DNA from 2 places in the Shewanella sp. 8A genome. Region 1 is predicted to be linked to the other one. Evidence: predicted binding sites of a transcription regulator. Region 1 holds the regulator's gene; the other holds the start of a gene.

Region 1 (4,527 bases):
GCCTGTGTGACTGTGTGCCCGACCGATGCCTTAGTGTTTGGCGATGCTAACGATCCACAAAGTGAAGTGGCCACACTGCTCAACACTAAGATCACTTACCAAGATAAGACCCATTTAGGCACTAAACCTAGGGTATATCGCGTTCCTACCAAAAGAGGAGGGATTTGATTATGAACAATACTTGGGGCGATATGGCGCAATATGATCCCGTCACTTGGCACTGGGTCATCGCCGTGTATCTATTTATGGCGGGTTTATCCGCCGGAAGTTTGCTTATTGGTATCGGTTTGCGTTGGTTCAATCAAGAACAAACACAAGTTGAGAGCAATATCCTCAAGGCCGCAGCAATTATTGGCCCTGTGGCAATCAGCTTAGGCTTGGCTTGTTTAGTGTTTGATTTAACTAAGCCTTTCCACTTCTGGTTGATCTTAATTAACTACAACTTCCAGTCCGTTATGGCGATTGGGGTATTAGCGCTGCTAGCTTACTCACCCTTGGCATTTGCCTACGCGATTTTAGTACTGCGTGACGATTTGCCAAAGTGGGGCTTAGGTTTCCTCGCGCCTATCGCTAAGCTGCTGATGCCCTTTAGAAAGCTGATTGAAGTGCTGTTGTTTGTCCTCGCGATTGGCGTAGGCGCTTACACTGGCTTCTTAATCTCGGCGATGAATGCCTATCCGATGCTAAACACTGCGGTATTGCCTGCACTGTTCTTGGTATCTGGTTTATCAGCGGGCGCTGCGGCCAATGCGGTGCTGGCGCTGGTGATGTTCAAAACCGATAGTCACGACAAGACCTTAGCCAAAATGCATGGCTTAGAGCTGCCAGTGATGGCAATCGAAATCATGTTCCTGTTTATGTTGTTCTGTGCCTTGTACTTTAAGGGCGGAGCGGCGGCTGCGGCGCTGGCATCACTCACCTCTGGCGTGTGGGCAAGCGTATTCTGGATTGGTGTCGTCGGGATTGGCTTTGGTGTGCCATTGCTGTTTATGCTGCTTCCCGCAGCGACTCGCCACACTAAGGGCGCAATGATTATGGTGGCCTGTGCCAGCTTAACTGGCGTGCTCGCCCTGAGACACTTTATTGTGTATGCAGGCCAAAGTTACTTAAGCTAACGTATTGATGCTAGCGCACTAAGCATCACTTAAATGCGATTAAGTGATGCTCGAATGGATGACAACTCGTATCCACAGCAACAAAAAGCACCGTTAAACGGTGCTTTTTTTATGGCTGCGATTGGCATGAGGTTATTGCGGTAATAACTCAATCACTGATTTGACCGTGAGCACTAAGGCGCTGATAGCGCAGAGGGCTAAGGTCGCCATCTTGGTCTTATGTTTATCCACATTTCCCACCAGTTTGCCCGCCACGAGATAGCCTAAAAAGACCGAGGGCAATAGCATTAGCGACAGCCAAAAGTGCTTGATTTCGAGTAGGCCCGTCACCCCAAGAATCGCCAAGGCAATGGTCGAACTAAAGATAAAGAAGGCCGATAACGCCGCGCGAAACTGCGAAGCATCCTTACCCGCCAATAAAATCGCCATCGGAGGGCCACCAATGGCGGCGATATTGCCAAAGATCCCCGAGACGACTCCCGCGCCAAACAGAGTCGCTTTGTTCACCGGCAGACTGAATTTATACAAACTGAGCACCACGGCGACTGCCACAATGGCTGCAATCGCCAGACCAAGAATCGGCTGCGGCGCAAACAGTAATAGGCTGGCACCGATAAAGCCACCGGGCACTCGACCGATGAGTGCGTATTGCAAGCCATTGAATTCTAAATGGCCGCGTTCACGCAATAGGGTGAGTAGCGCGATGGAAAATCCCATCACAATCACGGGGGCAGGCACTAATTGGGGATCGACGATATACAGCAGCGGACTGGCGACCACGGCTAAGCCAAACCCAATCAGACTCTGGGTGAGGGCACCTAAAAACACAATCACAGACGCGATGGCTAGCGTTTGTGGATCGATCAAGGAGAACATAGGATTCCATCAAAACAAAATAGGGATCGTTACTTTAACCCATCACGCCGGATGAGCATTAACGATCCCTAATAATTAGTTACGGCAGGATTATGGACGCTTAAGCGTTATTCCATGTCTTCCCACTCGATCCCCATTTCGTCCATCAACCGCTTCGCTTCAGCGGGGATGCTGTCTGGGCACTCTTTCGACAGATCTGCATCATCAGGCAGAGGCTGGCCGGTGTAGGCATGCAAAAATGCTTCGCACAACAGTTCGCTATTCGTTGCGTGGCGCAGGTTGTTGACCTGACGACGCGTACGTTCATCCGTGAGGACTTTTAGCACTTTGAGCGGAATAGACACAGTAATTTTCTTTACTTGTTCATTCTTCTTGCCATGTTCAGCATAGGGGCTGATGTATTCCCCATTCCATTCAGTCATTGACTCACCTGTTATAACGCTAAATTCGGGGCAGATTTTAAACCCTTACAGATTACAGTCAAATTATTGCTACTATTTCTTAGCGATTGCAAACAGATTTCTTTATGTTTAGACGTCTAAACGTCTTAACGCCTATTGACGATACCACTGGGCTTAGGTACATTTAGACGTCCAGACATCTCTTTGCGAACTTAGGAGTTCCCGATGACCGCAGGCAAATTAGTGACCGAGCGTCAATTAGCCACATTGGCAGTGCGTCAGGGTATCGAAAGCGATACTCAATATGGCGCCGTGGTGCCGCCAATTTACCTGTCGACGAATTACGCCTTCGATGGTCATAAAAATCCTCGCGAATTTGATTACAGCCGTTCCGGCAATCCTACCCGCAGCATCTTAGGCGATGCCTTAGCTAAGCTGGAAAAGGGCGCAACCGGTGTAGTGACTTGTACTGGCATGGCAGCCATTACCTTAGTGACCACTTTACTGGGCCCAGATGATTTACTGGTGGTGCCTCACGATTGTTACGGTGGCTCTTACCGTTTATTCACCAACCTCGCGAAAAAAGGCCAATTTAAACTGCTGGTGGTCGATCAAACCGACAGCCAAGCACTTGAGCAAGCGATTGCCCAGCAGCCTAAAATGGTGTGGATTGAAACCCCATCCAACCCATTACTGCGGGTGGTTGATATCGAAGCTATTGCCAAGGCAAGCCACGCCGTAGGTGCGTTAGTGATAGTGGACAATACTTTCCTGTCACCGATTTTGCAGCAACCGCTATTGCTCGGTGCCGATATCGTTATCCACTCCACCACGAAGTACATTAATGGCCATAGTGATGTGGTGGGCGGCGCGGTGATCGCCAAAGATCCCCAAATTGGTGAGACCTTACATTGGTGGTCGAACACCTTAGGCTTAACCGGTTCTGCCTTCGACAGTTATCAAACCCTGCGCGGCCTGCGTACTTTAGCTGTGCGCATTCGTGAGCACCAAATTAATGCCGAGCGGATTGTGGAGTTACTGAGTAACAGCCCAGTCGTGAGTAAAGTGTATTACCCAGGTCTTGCGGATCATCCAGGCCATGCCATTGCCGCCAAGCAACAAAAAGGTTTTGGCGCTATGCTGAGTTTTGAGCTTAAGGGCGGCGAGGCCGAAGTGGTCGCCTTTTTAGATGCGTTAAGTTTATTCAGCGTGGCTGAGAGTTTAGGTGGCGTTGAGAGTCTCGTAGCCGTGCCCGCGACCATGACCCACAGGGCGATGGAGCCGCAGGCGCGTTTTGAAGCTGGCATTAAAGACACCCTATTACGTTTGTCGGTTGGTATTGAAGATGCCGACGACTTAGTTGCAGATATTCAAGCAGGATTGGCCGCCGTAGCGGCTTGTCAGTAGAGGAATAATAGATGGCACGTTGTCACTTACATAAATTTGGTGGTTCCAGCTTAGCCGATGCCGATTGTTACCGCCGAGTCGCCCATATTCTGTTAACCCATGGCCACAGTGATGATCTGGTGGTGGTGTCTGCCGCGGGTAAAACCACTAACTTTTTATATAAATTATTGTCCCTGCGCGATAGCAACCAATTATGGCAAGAAGAATTACAAGTCCTTATCAGCTATCAGCAAGGCTTGATTGAGCAATTATTATCTAACGAGCAAGCGCGGGATTTACGCGAACGTTTGACCACGGATAAAGCTCAGTTAATCAGTCTATTATCTTTAGATGTACGCAATGATTACCAAATTAACCATGTGGTGAGTTTTGGTGAGCGTTGGTCGGCGCGCCTGATGGCAGCGCTGCTGCGTGAATCGGGCGTGGCCGCAAGTCATGTGGATGCCTGCTCGATTTTAGTGGCAGATGAGGCCGCCGTGCCGCAAATCCGTGTGCAAGAATCCCGCGCTAAAGTACAAGCCTTACTGGCCGCACACCCTAACGAGCGCCTAGTGATCACCGGTTTTATTTGTGCTAACGAGCGCGGTGATACCTTGCTATTGGGTCGCAATGGCTCTGACTTTAGCGCCAGCTTAATTGCTAGCCTTGCCGATATTGAGCGCGTGACCATTTGGACCGACGTTGAAGGGGTATTTAACGCTGACCCGAATAAAATCAACGATGCAAAA
Region 2 (4,527 bases), on a different contig from region 1:
TGAGCAACAGGTTTTTACTCAAGTGAGAGCCATCATAGCGAATGAAGAGCAAGTCATTGGCCGCCGTGGGATCTTAATTCCACTGAAAAAGGCCATTCTTGCCGAAGGCGATATTCGTAATGTGATCGATATTATTTCGAGTGATCCCGCGTTAGCGGCCCATATGTTGATGCGCAGTAATTCGGCGCAAGCTTCTGGTGTGGTTAGCCCTAAGTCTCGCTCTTTAAAAGATGCCTTAATTCGTTTGGGCCAAGTTAATATTTACCGTTACGCCTTTACATTTTATTTGAAAGAACGCCTCGATGAATTGCCTCAACCCTATAAGAAGTTGGTGCAAGGTTATTGGAAACTCACGGAAAATATAGCAACTGATGCGGTTGACAGCTTAGTTGATATGCCGGATGTCGATATCGACCCCGATGAGGTGCAAACCTTGGCGCTGTTTAGTGTGTTCGGCCAGATTATTGCCTTAACCGCATTTGCTTATTTGAATGCCAGCTCTGAGCAATCTTTCCCGCTAAGTGTGATTAAGTCTTTGATCGATAATCAGCAACAAACTTTAACCATCGAAGCCTTTGAAGCCTTAGATCTTGACCAAGATCTGCGCCAAGAGTTTATGATCGCCCACAATCTGCGCCAGACCCGTAATCAAAATTCCCCCGGGTTAATTCTGCGCCGAGTATTGTCAATGCGTGGTTTATTGCTTAATCCGCTCTAAGCACCGCTCATAAAAACAAAGCCTGCAATAGCAGGCTTTTTTGTTAAACATTTCAACGCTTAATTGGTTTTTTGCTGGCGGGCTAAGCCTTCGCTTGCTACTAGTTGCAGCCAGTTTTGCACTAAGGCCGAGTTCGCGCTGTGGCGGCGATAGGCGCCAAATAGCGGGCGCTTTAAGCCTTCTTGACCCAGTTTGACTGAGGCGAGGCTCAATCCATGTCCCTCATTGATAGACCAATTGGGTAGGGCGGCGATACCGTCCTTACAGGCGATGCGCTGCAATAACATCATGGTCAAATCACAGGTTTTTTGCTCGCCGGCTTCTATGCCCGCGGGTTCTAAAAAGTGACGGTAAATATCTAAACGCGCCAGTGGCACCGGATAACTGATTATCGGTAAACGCGACAATTGCTTGGGTGTGACATAGGCTTCTTTCGCTAAAGGATGATCCTTAGCAACCACTAACTTCACTTCAAAATCAAACAAATGCTGATAGGCGAGCGAGTGACCTGGCACGGGATCTGAGGTCAGCACTATATCCAGTTCGCCCATTTCTAGGGCATTGAGCGAGTCGAATAGATGACGGCTGGAAAGATCTAACTCGGCTTGGGGATGATCTTGCCTAAACTGCTCCATCACTGGCATTAACCAGCGAAAACAGCTGTGGCATTCAATGCCAACTCTGAGCTGATTGGTTTCAGTTTCCAGCCCATTTTTGAGATCGGTTTCCGTCTCTAACACCTTCGGCAGGATCTCTTCGGCGAGGTGCAGCAGGCGTGCACCTTCCTGAGTAAAGGAGAGCGGTTTGCTCTTACGCACAAAAATGGGCGAGTTAATTCGTTGCTCTAACTCCTTAATTTGATGGGAGAGAGCCGATTGAGTGACAAAACGTTTTTTGGCTGCGCCCGCCAAGCTGCCACTTTCCTTCAGGGCCATTAAGGTTCGCAGATGTCTTAGTTCGATCATGATCACTCCAAGTGAATTTCGCTCATGTTGTGCTTGAAATCAATTCGGTTGCTGGCGTAGAGACTATCACAATAAACTTCTAGACGTCCAGACGCCCATTGTGATTTATCTAGGCTTAAATGCAAAAAGTTGCCAAGAAAACACCATCAGCTGGGTGCTAGTGCCGAATATGGCTTATCTCAAATAAAGGAAGATATGGTATGCAATTAAACAGTCTTGGTTTTCCCCGTATCGGGCGTCGTCGTGAACTGAAATTTGCCCTCGAAAAATACTGGCGTGGTGAGAGTACTCAAGCTGAACTACATGAGGTGGCCAAGGAGTTACGTCGTACCCATTGGCAATGGCAAGTGGCCGCGGGGATCGAGCAAGTACCCGTGGGGGATTTTGCTTTTTACGATCAAGTGTTAACCCTGAGTGCGACCCTAAACGCAATCCCTGATCGTCACCGCGGCGAGGGCGCTATCGATCTTGATACCTTATTCCGCGTTGCCCGTGGCCGTGCGCCAACTGGCACCGATGCGCCAGCCTCGGAAATGACGAAGTATTTCAACACTAACTATCACTACTTAGTGCCAGAGCTTAAGCAAGACCAAGTGTTCTCTATCGCCTATGAGCAGTTTTTTGATGAAGTGGCCGAGGCACAGGCGCTGGGTTATCAAGCCAAGCCCGTGTTGTTAGGTCCTGTGAGTTACTTATATCTGGCCAAAACCGTGGGTCAGGATTTCGATAAACTTAGCCTATTGCCCAATCTGTTAAAGGCCTATGCCGAGATTCTTGCGCGTTTTGCCGCGCAGGGCGTGACTTGGGTACAGCTTGAAGAACCGATTCTTGCACTCGAATTAACCGCCGAGTGGCAAGCGGCTATTAGCGAAGCTTATCAAGCGCTTAAAACGGCTCAAGTGAAGATTTTACTCACCAGTTACTATGGCAGCATTAGCCATCATCAGGCATTGGTTTCCGCGCTGCCGGTGGCGGGGGTGCACCTAGATTTAGTGACTGCCCCTGAACAATTGGCCTTGTTTGCTAATGCATTAAGACCAGATCAAATTCTGTCAGCTGGCGTAGTTAATGGCCGTAACGTGTGGGCGGCAGAGGTTGATCAGATTGTCGAGCGTATCGGCGGTGTTGCCCGAGACTTAGGCCAGCGTTTATGGGTTGGCACTTCGTGTTCATTGCTGCACAGCCCTGTGGATTTAGAGGTGGAGACAACGCTCGCTCCGACGCTGCGTCAGCAGCTCGCGTTTGCTAAGCAAAAGCTGTTGGAACTGGCGAATGTGCGTCAATTGCTGCTGGCCCCTGAGTCTGTCGCGGCCAAAGAGATAGTTAACACCTGCGTGGCTCGCCGTGAGGCTAAGGCACAGGCGGCGGATGCTAAAGTGATCGCCCGTGTCGCTGCGCTGACCCCAGCCGACTATGAACGGGTGAGTGAATTTACTGAGCGCCAAGTGGTGCAGCAGCGTAAGTATCGTTTGCCATTGCTGCCAACGACCACGATTGGCTCATTCCCGCAAACACCGGCAATCCGCGGACTACGTAGCCGCTGGCGCAAGGGTGAGCTAAGCGATGCCCAATATACTGAGCAATTACAACAAGTGACCCGCGATACCATCGATCGCCAGCTTAAACTCGGTATCGATGTGCTGGTACACGGTGAGGCCGAGCGTAATGACATGGTGGAATACTTCGGTGAGCAGCTCGAAGGTGTGGGCTTTACCAAAAATGGTTGGGTACAGAGTTATGGTTCTCGCTGCGTTAAGCCGCCATTGATTTATGGTGATGTGAGCCGCCCGAAAGCCATGACGGTTGATTGGGCTGTATTTGCCCAAAGCCTGACGGACAAACCTGTCAAAGGTATGTTAACGGGCCCGGTGACGATTCTACATTGGTCGTTCGCCCGTGAAGATATCAGCCGCGATACCATTGCCACCCAATTGGCGCTGGCAATTCGTGATGAAGTGGTGGATTTACAAAATGCAGGTATTGGCATTATTCAAATTGATGAGCCAGCTTTCCGCGAAGGTCTGCCATTAAAGCAAAGCGAGTGGCAGGCTTACTTAGATTGGGCGGTGAATGCCTTTAAATTGAGTGCGGCGGGTGTGATTGATGAAACCCAAATCCATACCCATATGTGTTACAGCGAGTTTAACGATACGATTGCCGCGATTGCCGCCATGGATGCGGACGTCATCACCATCGAGACCTCGCGTTCACGCATGGAGCTGCTCAACGCCTTTGAAGATTTTGAATATCCAAATGAAATTGGCCCAGGCGTTTACGATATCCACTCGCCAAATACGCCAAGTGTTGAGGCCATGGTACACCTTATCGAAAAAGCGGCGCAAAAAGTGCCAGTGCGCCAACTTTGGGTTAACCCCGACTGCGGCCTTAAGACACGCACTTGGGCTGAGGTAGAACCCTCGCTGAAGAACATGGTCGATGCGACCCGCGAACTGCGTCGCCGCCTTGGCTAAGTGTTTGTGATATCTGAGTAATAAATGCCACAACTGCTTTACGTAAACAACAGGGATACCTAAGGTATCCCTGTTTTGCTATTGGTTGTTTGAACAGACCTTTGCTTATAAAAATCAGCGTTTCACGCCATGACCCTTTAGTTTGAGGTATGCAGACAATCTCAAGTAACACGGATTTATATGGTTCAACGTTTTATCCGTATATTTAAAGGTCTAGGGCGCAAACTTCTACACAGATATTTGCAAATCTTTACCTGATATCGACACTTCCTTCGTCTACTGCGCTTAGCTAACTCTATATACTGGCTGCACTATTTTTCTTCCCGCAAGATACACGCTTGCGCCCATTGGCATTGATGGACACCTAGATTCA

The links. Region 1 encodes MetJ, which represses methionine synthesis genes. Its sites were predicted from a motif close to TAGACGTCTAGACGTCTA; they were not measured.
Region 2: metE (5-methyltetrahydropteroyltriglutamate--homocysteine S-methyltransferase) is a predicted target of MetJ. The motif match lies at 1,756-1,773, and genes of this name have one in related genera.

Annotation. Positions count from the first base shown of each region.
Region 1 is NZ_JAMDJP010000003.1:161,413-165,939, forward strand. Features, by position in the region: gene M0413_RS03490 (4Fe-4S dicluster domain-containing protein) at 1-168, shown strand, start outside; gene nrfD (NrfD/PsrC family molybdoenzyme membrane anchor subunit) at 171-1,115, shown strand; gene M0413_RS03500 (sulfite exporter TauE/SafE family protein) at 1,248-1,991, opposite strand; gene metJ (met regulon transcriptional regulator MetJ) at 2,099-2,413, opposite strand; gene metB (cystathionine gamma-synthase) at 2,636-3,799, shown strand; gene M0413_RS03515 (bifunctional aspartate kinase/homoserine dehydrogenase II) at 3,811-4,527, shown strand, end outside.
Region 2 is NZ_JAMDJP010000015.1:94,413-98,939, forward strand. Features, by position in the region: gene M0413_RS13270 (HDOD domain-containing protein) at 1-718, shown strand, start outside; gene M0413_RS13275 (LysR family transcriptional regulator) at 778-1,683, opposite strand; gene metE (5-methyltetrahydropteroyltriglutamate--homocysteine S-methyltransferase) at 1,884-4,154, shown strand.